One region of the Paenibacillus uliginis N3/975 genome, then DNA from elsewhere that is predicted to be linked to it. Evidence: riboswitches for the same ligand, from Rfam matches in the RefSeq annotation. Region 1 holds a riboswitch; the other holds the start of a gene.

Region 1 (5,719 bases):
GTAGATAAAAACACGGTTAAAGATTGGATAAGAAAATATAAAGTAGATGGTTATGAAGGATTAAAGAAATCCAGAGGACATAAAGCATACTCAAAGAAACTGAAGCTTGCTGCCATCAGGGATGTTTTATCCGGAAATCATTCTATACGAGAGGCGACAAAGAAGTATCATATTTCGAGTATAAGTGTTTTGATGGGATGGATTTCCAAGTATACTTGTAGGAAAGAAATAAAACCTACTCGTAAAGGAAAGGGACTATCTCGTATGAATAAAGGACGTAAAACCACTTTCGAAGAACGCATTGAAATCGCGCAGTATACGATCGCCAATGATTTGGATTATCAGAAATCCATAGAAAAATATAATGTTTCTTATACCCAGGTCTACTCATGGGTGCAAAAATATAAATCTGGCAGCGAGGAGTCCCTCAAGGACAATCGTGGTCGCAAAAAGCCTGTAGAAGAGCTAGATGACCATGAACGACTCAAACTTCGGATCAAAGAACTGGAAGCACGGAACGAATATTTAGAAATGGAGAACGCCCTCGCAAAAAAGTTGGCAGAGATCAAGCGACGAAATACACGCTAACGTTAGTCCGGCATGTGGACTTGTACCAAGCTATCCAAGAACTGCACGCTGAGAAAGGCTATGCCCTCACGAAGCTGTGTGAGATAGCCGGAATCGCTCGATCTGCCTATTATAAATGGTTAAAGTGGAAGCCATCCCACAGGGAACTTGAAATTCTTTCGCTGGCAAAAGAAGTAAAGCTTCGTTATGACAAGCGGAAGGGAGTGCTTGGCTATCGCCAAATGCGCATCCAATTGAACCGCAAACTTAAAAAAAATTACAACAAAAAGCGTTATTATCGAATTATGCGTGCTCTTGGATTGAAATCGGTGATTCGCAAGAAACGACCGAACTACGTGAGAGCCTCTGAAATCCATGTAGCTGAAAATGTAATGAATCGTGAATTTCAAACAGATGCTCCTAATATGAAGTGGTGCACAGACGTAACAGAATTGAAGTATGGGAATGGTCGTAAAGCCTATCTAAGCGCTATCGTTGATATATACGATAACTCCATCGTTTCATGGGTGCTAAGCCACTCCAACAATAATAAACTCGTCATGGATACGGTGAAGAAAGCTTACGGGAGGAACCCGGGGGTGACTCCACTTCTCCATAGCGACAGAGGCTTCCAATATACCTCACATGAGTACAGTCGACTTCAGGTTAAGTACGGTTTTACTAAAAGTATGTCTCGTGTGAGCCGATGCCTGGATAACCAACCCATTGAACGATTTTGGGGTACATTGAAGGCAGAAAGCTTTTATCTGACGAAACACGAAACCTATGAAGACGTCCTCAAAGACGTGAGAAATTATATCCGCTACTACAACAATTACCGCTATACAGAGCGATTAAATGGCTTGTCTCCCAACGAGTATCGACGAGCTGCTTAACGATGAGAAAAGAAAATAAACCCTCAGCTCTGTTAACTTGAACTGAGGGAAATAATCTAACCATTTTTTGTTTTTTACACTGTCTACTTGACAGGGAGCACTTCAAATCCTCGGGTGACCTGTTTTTATTGAAAGATATCCCTGTTAGAATCGTGACGTCAGTACTGTTCCTCTATTCCTCTAAAAAAATCAGACCGATCAGGTCATCAAACTCTAGATTGCCGAAGTAATGCTTGACGTCAATGGATGAGAGGGCTTCTCTTACTTCATTATCCTCGTAACGTTTGCCACGAAGCGCATTTTCGATATCGGCGACATCGCCTACACCGAAGAAGTCGCCGTAAATTTTAATCTCACCGATATGCCCGTCTTTAATGTTCATACGGATGTCGATAATGCCGACCGGGAATTTTTTCGCGTGTTTCACATTGCTTTCTGGTGATAAGCCATAGTTCCAGTCCCAGTTTTGGTAACGTTCCTTGGAGATTTGATTGATCATTTCCCAGTCTTTTTCTTGAAGAACGTACTGTGGAACTTGATCTGGCTCCATTCCGAAGATCGAACGCAGAAGCTCTGCACGGAACTGTTCAATTGTCATATCTGTACCGAGCAGCTCCTTAATGTTGGCAACCCGGCTGCGCACTGATTTCGTGCTCTTTGATTTGAACTTCTCCGGGTTAGCTTTAAGTGAAGCCTGAACATTGTCTAGATCAAGGCCGAACATTAAAGTCCCGTGGCTGAACATACGTCCTCGTGTGGAGAACTGGGCGTTGCCGGAAATCTTTTTCTCTCCGACTTGAAGGTCATTCCGGCCGCTAAGCTCAGCCGGAACACCCATTTTTTGAAGGAAATCGATAACGGGTTGGGTGAACTTCAGGAAATTATGAAATGACTGGCCGTCGTCTTTTGTAATAAAGCTGAAATTGAGATTGCCGAGGTCATGGTATACAGCACCGCCTCCGGACAATCGCCGAACAACTTGTATATTGTTGTCACGGACAAACTCCTGATTGATCTCTTCAATCGTGTTCTGGTGTTTGCCGATGATAATCGACGGCTGATTAATGTAGAAGAGCAAATAGCTGTCTTCCATAGGTAAGTGCTTCAAAGCGTATTCTTCAATCGCTAGGTTAATGGAAGGATCATGGATTCCCTGATTATCGATAAAGAGCATATGTACGCCTCCGTATAGTTTCTTTTCTGGTATAAAGCTTCAGATCTATTGTAAACCAATGTCCGGCTTCAGGGCAAAGGGTGAGGGGCAATTCACAAGCGCATACGAATAAATACGTGAGATATCCATGATGGTTATACAGGCCAGAAATAAGGTCCACGGCAAGCGGGGAGCGGCTATTCAATTTTTCTCTGTGAAGTTTCAGGTTGTAAGCCGAGAGGATATTTCATATAATCGTCAAAAGAGAAGTAAGCTTGGCAAAAAAGAATATTCAATACTCGCGAGGTCCTGGAGAATAAGCAAAGCATATGTTTTGCTCCCGGGTTAAAAGGGAAGCCGGTGCAAGTCCGGCACGGTCCCGCCACTGTGAATCAGGGATATCCTCTATTACTGCCACTGGCCTATACAGGGCCGGGAAGGCGGAGGTGTCATTTCAACCTGTAAGTCAGGAGACCTGCCCGCGTAAATGATCTGACGGTCCTTCGAGGAAGGGATTACGTTTGGCGGACCTAATGTGGGTGAGGTGCTGTACTATAGCTAAACTCCTATTTATTGGATAAGGTTCATTGTTTCCGAAACGTAGCCCCTGATTCTTCTAAGGAGAAATCAGGGGCTTTTTTGTGGTTGGATGTAAGGATTTCCGTCAAAAATCAGGTTTATTGAGTACCTAAGGCAAGCCAGTGTTCTCAAACTAGAGTTAGGAGAGAAAATCGATGAAAAAAATAATGAAGTCATGGTCCGCCATGTTGGCGGTGCTGATGCTGGTCCTGTCGCTGGCGGCTTGTGGAGGAGAAACAGCTCCGAAGGAGGCGACACCAGCACCTGTACAGGAGGCTGAACAAGGTCAGAAACCGGAAGCACCTGTCGCTGAAAACGCCAAAACGGTGTATCCGTTAACTTTAAAGGATGCTACTGGCGAGGAAATGACATTTGATAAGGCTCCAGCAAAAGTTGTGTCGCTGTCTCCTTCCGAGACGGAAAAACTGTTCGCGCTTGGCCTGGATGAAGAAATTGTCGGCGTATCCGAAGTGGACGACTACCCGGAGGCAGCCAAATCCAAGCCGAAAATGGGCGGTTATGAAATGGATGTTGAGGCCATTGTCGCTTCAGGCGCGGATGTTATATTTACAGCAGCGATGAATGAACAGAACGTACAGAAGCTCCGCGACCTCGGAATCAAGCTGTTCGTGAACGACCCGAAGACGATTGCTGAAGTCATGGACAACATTAAGGTAGTTGGAAAGATTACGGACCGTCAGGCGGAAGCTCAAGGCATCATAGATCAAATGCAGAAGGATCTGGACCTTGTGAAGGAAGCGGTTAAATCCGTAAAAGATGAGGATGAGAAAAAAGTGTATGTTGAGTTCTCACCGGGTTGGACGGTAGGAAAGGGCACATATCTGGATGAGATGCTCAATATCAGCAATTCAGCCAACGTGTCTGGTGACAGCGAAGGCTGGTTTGAAATCAGTGAAGAGAAGATTATTGCAGCGAATCCGGATGTGATTCTGTACTCCAGCAATGTCGTGGAAGAATCCACCAAAAAAACTTTGGATCAAATCATTAAAGACCGCAGCGGCTGGGACCAAATCGAAGCTGTGAAAAACAATAAGCTGATTAAAATTGATGACAATCTGATCAGCCGCCCAGGACCTCGTGTAACTCAAGGATTGGTTGAAGTAGCGAAGGCGGTCTATCCGGAACTGATGACCCCATGAGTAAAAAACTTGCGGGTTATGGAACGGTGGGGCTCCTGCTTTTACTGCTGACGCTGATCGTCAGCCTCGGCATCGGTTCCGTCCATCTGCCCGTTAAGGAAATTGGAGCCATGCTTCTTCACCGGTTGCCCTGGATCGGGGACTCTATTGTTCCCAACTGGGAAGTAGCTTCCGAGCAGATCATCATGAAGGTACGACTTCCCCGTATACTGCTCGGTATGCTGGTTGGGGCATCCCTTGCGGTGGCCGGTGCTGCTTTTCAAGGGGTGCTTAGAAATCCGCTCGCCGATCCGTTTACGCTTGGTGTATCTTCCGGTGCATCACTTGGTGCTGCGTTTCTGATCTTCTACGGATTGCAGTATTCATTTGCAGGTGCCTGGACCTTACCGATCGTTGCATTTATGACCGGGACCATCACACTGTGGATCGTGCTGTTTCTCGCCCGGGATCACGGTAAAATACCGACTCATGCACTGATTTTGTCAGGTGTGGTTATGCAGTCCTTTTTAGGAGCGGTCGTTTCATTCTTGACGGTAATGTCACGAGACACACTAACCGACATTCTATTCTGGACGATGGGAAGCTTAAGCATGCGGGGATGGTCGTATACGGCAGTCCTTTTCCCCTATTTCATTATAGGCTTCATATATTTGTGGAGCCGGGCGCGTACACTGAATCTGTTATCTTTAGGTGAACGTCAGGCGGCCCATATGGGGCTTAACGTCGATCGTCTGAAGACCAGTGTGCTTGTTGTTGCCACCCTTCTAACGGCTGCGGCTGTATCTGTATCCGGTGTGATCGGCTTCGTGGGACTGGTTGTTCCTCATATGATCCGTCTCATTACCGGTTCTGACTACCGGATCATCATTCCATTATCGGCACTGGGTGGAGCAATCTTCATGGTCTGGTCCGATACGGCTGCCAGATCCATACTGTCGCCGACCGAAATTCCGATCGGGGTAGTAACTGCATTTGTTGGAGCTCCGTTCTTCGCTTATTTGCTGTACCGGAACAAAAAGCAGCGCAGGGAGGGAAGCGTATGATTACACTTCAAGACGTAAGCAAGCGCTTTGACCGGGTGAACGCGGTGACCGGTATCGATTGGAACGTAAGTGTTGGGGAATGGTGGGGCATTATTGGTCCGAACGGAAGCGGGAAATCTACGCTGCTGCATCTTCTGTCAGGTGTGGAGTCGCCATCGTCTGGACATTTACAGTTTCGTGGCAGAGAAGTTTCAAGCTATAGCAGGAAGGAACTTGCCCGCTCTGTAGCGGTGCTTCAGCAAGAGGGTCTCGGTCCATCTGACTTTACAGTGCGCGAGGTTCTTGAAATGGGACGTTACCCGTTTCAAGACTGGATGGGAC
Region 2 (5,719 bases), 2.9 Mb from region 1:
CGTCTTTCTTAGATTTTAACTAAGGGCTAAAACATACGAAAGAGGCATGCCCCTTACAGGTTCAAGTAACCTGAAGGGCATGCCTTTTTATTATTTTCAGCCTCTCCATCATAGAGAAACTTCCACCACGCAGCCTTTCTTCACACTTAATGCGACATTCACCAGACGCTGGTTCCGACTTCCACGAAATGATAATGAAGTATCCCTCTCCTGTTGAATAAACTTACCGTCAACTATAACATCACACAGAAGCGCCAGCTGCCTTAGCTTCGGCTGTCTCATAACCGCCTCAAAGGTAAAACCTGTATAAGCCCATACATTTTTATCAGGACAGCACTCTCGGAAGTCAGACAGAAAACTAATGCATTCCTCCGCTGAGAAAAAGGGATCTCCACCGCACAACGTAACTCCTTCCAGCAATGGATTACATGCAATTTCCTCCAGAATTCGAGTTTTCAACTCATCAGTGAATGGTTCCCCGGCTTCAAAATCCCAAGAAGCCGTATTGAAACACCCGGGACAGGCGTGGCGGCAGCCACTAACAAACAGAACCGCACGGACTCCCTGGCCTTCATTAATGCTTTCCGGTATATAGCCGCAGATGTTCATCGGTGTTTGACCCGATCCTTAACTTCAGCCTGTTTGGCTGAATTGAACCGCTCCGTATAGTTGCCTGTTAAATAACCCGTTACTCTGCGTAGACGATGGAACAGCACCTTGTCCTCCTCAACCCCGCATTCAGGGCAAGATGCACCGATGATTCCTTCGTAATCACAGACAGGACACCGATCCAATGGATGATTAACGGAAAAATAACCAATGTCTTGTTTAAGCGCAAATTGGACTATATTCCGGAATGCAGCTGTATTTTGCCGTGCGTTGCCGTCCAGCTCCACATACGAGATCGCACCCGCATTACACAGCTTATGGAATGGTGCTTCCCATTGAATCTTTTGAAAAGCAGCGGCTGGAAAATATACAGGAATATGAAATGAATTCGTGTAGTACTCCCGGTCGGTTACACCCGGTATACTGCCAAATGTGGTTCGATCCAACTTTGTGAATTTTCCGGACAGACCTTCTGCTGGAGTGGCAAAAAGCGTAATATTCAAATCATACTGCTCGCTCATGGCATCACAGTAAGCACGCATCCTTCCAACGATATCGAGCGCCATCTTTCTGACCATCTCGTCTTCGCCATGATGTTGTCCTGTTAAAGCTTTCAAACACTCTGCTAGACCGATAAAACCGAGTGCCAGCGATCCGTGTTTAATAAGTTCTGCGACCGCATCGTCTGGGGCGAGCTTCTCCCCGCCTTCCCAGACCCCTTCGCGCATCATAAAATCAGACGCTTTTGCCGGCTGCTTGGCTTGAATTTCATACCGGTGGATCAATCCTTCCACAGCAACCTTCATATATCGCTCCAAACTTTCGAAAAATCCGGTTAAATCCGGTTCCTCTCGCTGATCCATTACTACACCATGCTCAATCCCAAGCCGTACCAGGTTGATCGTGTTAAAAGACAAATTGCCCTTCCCGCTCAACCGGTTTCTGCCGAATCGGTCCGAGATCGTTCTCGTACGGCATCCCATGGTTGCAATGATCGTATCGGGATCCTCCGGCCGGTAATAAGGGAGATTGAATGATGCGTCCACATTTACAAAATTCGGATACAACCGGCGGCTGGAGCATTCTACCGCTTTAAGGAACAGATCATAGTTCGGATCACCTTCCACCTGATTTATCCCGTTTTTACATTGAAAAATATGCTGCGGGAATATCGGTGTCTCTCCGCGTCCAAGTCCTCTCATTGTAGCGTCGAGAAGTGAATGAGAAACCAGTCTACCCTCGGTAGAGGTACACATCCCGTAATTTAACGAGGTAAACGGAATTTGTCCCCCTGCCCGGCTGCTCATCGTATTCAAATTATGGATCAGAGATTCCGCGGCCTGCTTCGTTTCGTTTACGGTCTCTTCATAAGCAAACATATATGTACGGGGATAATTCTCTTCAAGCGAGTGATTATCTATATGCATCTCCAAATCCGAAATCTCTTTTCCTTGGTTCAATTCGCCTTCGTTGAAATAAGAAAGCCCTTTTCGAAAATGCTTACGGAAGGACTTACCCACGTAGGGCGCCAAATCCCAATCTATTTTATTACCTGAGACCCCACCGAATTGGCTGTTCTGCTGAGACTGAAATATGATGGCTACCAGTGCCATAGCGGTCATGATGCTCTGTGGAGGACGGACCGAACCGTTGCCCGTATTAAAGCCGTTTTCTAGCAGCCGATCAAATGGAATGAAAATGCAATTGGTCGTTCCCAGTGCATATTGATCCAAGTCATGCACATATACATATCCGTTTTTTACCGCCTCATTCAACGGTTTCGGCAGCATAAAGCCAGTCGCCATCCACTTGGCATATTCCGATCCGATCCGGCTCATTTTTCCACTGAAAGATTCACCGTTTAAATTGGCATTTTCCCGAAGCAGATCCAGATCCTTAACGCCGATAACATCACTGCTGATCTTGTACAGTTCCCCACGCTTCATGCGTTCCCTGTCACGTGCCTCACGGTACTCTGTATAAGCTTCAGCTGCTTGTCTATACCCGGTTTTATTCAAAAAAAGTATGACAAGGTCCTGTATTTCTTCCACAGACATTTGCTCCAAGCCAACCGTCTCAGCTTCCACCAATGTACCGATCCTGGACGATGCCTCATATCTGGAAGTTCCTTCAGTAGCCTCAAAAACCTTATTCACCGCACTCATAATCCGTGTAACTTCAAACGCCACACATGTTCCGTCCCTTTTAATCACCTTCATCACGATTCCTCCTATGCAAATACCTATACAGGCGTATTAATCAACCCTTCACGGTGTGCGGTACAATCGAAGTGAACAATAAAAGAAGCATGCTACCGCAAGTGTCTGCGGAATACATGCTTCATAAAGAACCGTTTAATCCAGTCAAATAAAAACGGACCAGACAACCCTTCCATTCGAAACACTTCCCTATCAACCGTAGGCACACCGTGTTGTCTTAATGGCAGGTATCTGACTTCAGTTCACGAACTGGCGTAGAAAACGAGATTGTTTCTTAAATGTTCGCCTCGAGAAGCTGTTACAGTGGCGGGACCGCTTCGGATTTTCACCGGATTCCCTTTTAAGACCGGACATATCCGATCGACCATCAAGCACTATATGTAGTTGTTACATCAAACAATATAACAACATATAGATTTTAACTGTAACATTAATCACAGGTGAAAACTTCTGGAGAGGGCGTGCACCACATGGCGTCGATAAATTGTAGGAAATTAATTCGCTTCTGTCGGCATTGGGGTAGGAGTCGGTTTCGCGTAACCCGTCTTATACTTTTCGTCAATGTGCTTTCGGATTTCAGTCAAACTTTTTCCTTCACTGTCCATCTTAGCTGATTCTACTGCGATTTCCAGACAAACACCACAGCGTGTGCCGTGATCATCCCACACAATGCTGCCGTCTTCTTTAACCTCATTGATGAAACAGTTCAGATTGCTCTCGTGCCCTGCACTTTCACCGCAGCCGCAGTAGCATGGAATCCAGGTAAGCACATCTTTCTCCTGAGCTGCGAGTGCATATATAGTGCGCATCTCATCGCTTTTACCGTCCAAGAACGTTGGCAGTTCCTTCGCAGACGCTGTAACTTCTTGAAGATCTCCATTAGCAAGCTTCTTTTGTGAACCATGTTCGTGAACCGTTTCAGTTCCTTGATTACTCTCTGCCGGCTCTTGTGCCTTCTCAGCGCCGCAACCACCCAGCAACAGACCTGCAGACAGCATCAATACTGCAAATTTACGTTTATACATTATTCATTTCCTCCCCATAATGGCCACAAAATTCCTTTATCGATTATTTCACTGAGCCGCTATATAGATTCCTGTCCATGCCCCTGCAAGACCCAACATAACCGATATAAGAACATATGAGAATGCTTGTATGTATCTCTTGTTTCCTGCCAAGGTGACCGCTTCATAACCAAAGGTTGAAAATGTGGTAAAAGCCCCACAAAAGCCGGTCCCGAGCATTCTGTAAACGGCTTCAGGAAGACGATCCGAATAACCGGCAAGAAGTCCAAGTATGATGGAACCGGCCAAATTTACGAGAAGCGTAGCCCACGGGAATGTCCCCTGTGCTTTTTTTCCAAGCCAAACACCAACGCAATAACGGGAAACTGCTCCCGCAATCCCGCCTAATCCTATCCACAAAATCACACTGCCGCACCTTCTCGCTTCGAAGACATCTTCCGTCCCAGCCAAACACCGATACAGGACATGAGCAGACCGCCAACAACGCTTACGATTACATAGATCACGGCGACTGCGTCCTGACCGTTACCGATTAACCTGACTGTATCCACTGTAAAGGTTGAGAATGTCGTAAACGCCCCCGTAAACCCGGTGCCGATGAACAGACGAACCTGTGCAGAGATATTTGAGGAAGATAAGCAGTAAGTCAAAAACCAGCCTAGAAACAGGCATCCCGCCAGGTTGATGAACAGGATAGCTGCCGGAAAGCCGTTTAGTGGAGCAGGTATTATCTCATCCAGACCATAGCGGAGTAATGTGCCACCGAACCCTCCCGCACCCACAAAGAGCAGGTTCTTTCCCATACGATTTCCCTTCCTTACCGTAACATTCAAGATGTACAACATGCACTTCATTCAATGAATCAAGTGTTTCGAATTCCTTTACTCGTCTCTGCGCAAACGCTGGTTATGGGATATTTTAGCCTCATTGCCCTGCTCTGTCGCCTGATAAAACACCCGACGTGCAAGTTCTTTCGGTAAATAATCCTGCTTCACATAATGTCCTGGATAGTCATGAGGATATTTGTATCCCGCATGTCCCAGTTTGGCGGCACCTTGATAATGAGTATCGCGTAAATGGAGCGGCACCTCAGCCGATTTAAACTCCTCCATGGCGGACATAGCGCGTGATATAGCGGTGTAAACAGCATTGGATTTCGGGCTCTCCACAGCAAAAAGAATCGCTTGCGCAATGTTCAGTTTGGCCTCAGGCCAACCATTGTTACGGTAAGCTTCTAGTGCACTGATAGCTTGTACCATCGCCTGCGGATTAGCAAGCCCGATATCCTCACTGCTGGCCGCAATCAGACGGCGAATGAACACCATCGGATCCATACCAAGCTTCTCCACGGCGTACAAAAACCAGAAGAGTGCAGCATCACTGGAGCCGCGAATACTTTTGTGAAAAGCCGACAAGACATCATATTGGGTTGATTCATCAGCCCGGACGGTTGGACGCCTGATTGATTCCTCGGCAACTTCGAGTGTAATATGAACTGTGCCATCCGATTGGGGAGGTGTCGTCATTGCCGCCAATTCCAGGGCATTCAAGGCCCGGCGGATATCACCGTTCGCCATAGAAGCGATATGATCCAGTGCCTCTTCATCCACTTGAAGTTGCATAAAGCCAAGCCCTCGATCCTTATCCTGGAGCGCACGCTTCATAGCAATGCAGGAATGTTCCTTATTCAGCGACTGCAGCTGAAACAAGGTTGATCGGCTCATAAGAGCCCCATTCACATAATGAAACGGATTTTCCGTAGTGGCACCAATAAAGATGATTGTCCCCTTTTCAACCGCGGGTAGAAGCGCGTCCTGACGGGAGCTGTTGAACCGATGTACCTCATCCAGAAACAGAATGGTCTTT

Evidence for each region. Region 1 has a riboswitch for cobalamin ahead of B9N86_RS05170 (ABC transporter substrate-binding protein). Riboswitches for the same ligand answer to the same signal wherever they lie in the genome.
Region 2: it holds a riboswitch for cobalamin, as region 1 does, so the genes downstream of both, B9N86_RS21925 (anaerobic ribonucleoside triphosphate reductase) here and B9N86_RS05170 (ABC transporter substrate-binding protein) in region 1, are expected to answer to the same signal.

Annotation. Positions count from the first base shown of each region.
Region 1 is NZ_LT840184.1:1,100,222-1,105,940, forward strand. It holds gene B9N86_RS05155 (helix-turn-helix domain-containing protein) at 1-588, shown strand, start outside; gene B9N86_RS05160 (IS3 family transposase) at 603-1,463, shown strand; gene lplA (lipoate--protein ligase) at 1,636-2,637, opposite strand; cobalamin riboswitch at 2,903-3,113, shown strand; gene B9N86_RS05170 (ABC transporter substrate-binding protein) at 3,351-4,355, shown strand; gene B9N86_RS05175 (FecCD family ABC transporter permease) at 4,352-5,398, shown strand; gene B9N86_RS05180 (ABC transporter ATP-binding protein) at 5,395-5,719, shown strand, end outside.
Region 2 is NZ_LT840184.1:4,648,566-4,654,284, forward strand. It holds gene nrdG (anaerobic ribonucleoside-triphosphate reductase activating protein) at 109-609, opposite strand; gene B9N86_RS21925 (anaerobic ribonucleoside triphosphate reductase) at 606-2,828, opposite strand; cobalamin riboswitch at 3,034-3,212, opposite strand; gene B9N86_RS21930 (PCYCGC motif-containing (lipo)protein) at 3,323-3,853, opposite strand; gene crcB (fluoride efflux transporter CrcB) at 3,902-4,258, opposite strand; gene crcB (fluoride efflux transporter CrcB) at 4,255-4,656, opposite strand; gene B9N86_RS21945 (replication-associated recombination protein A) at 4,735-5,719, opposite strand, start outside.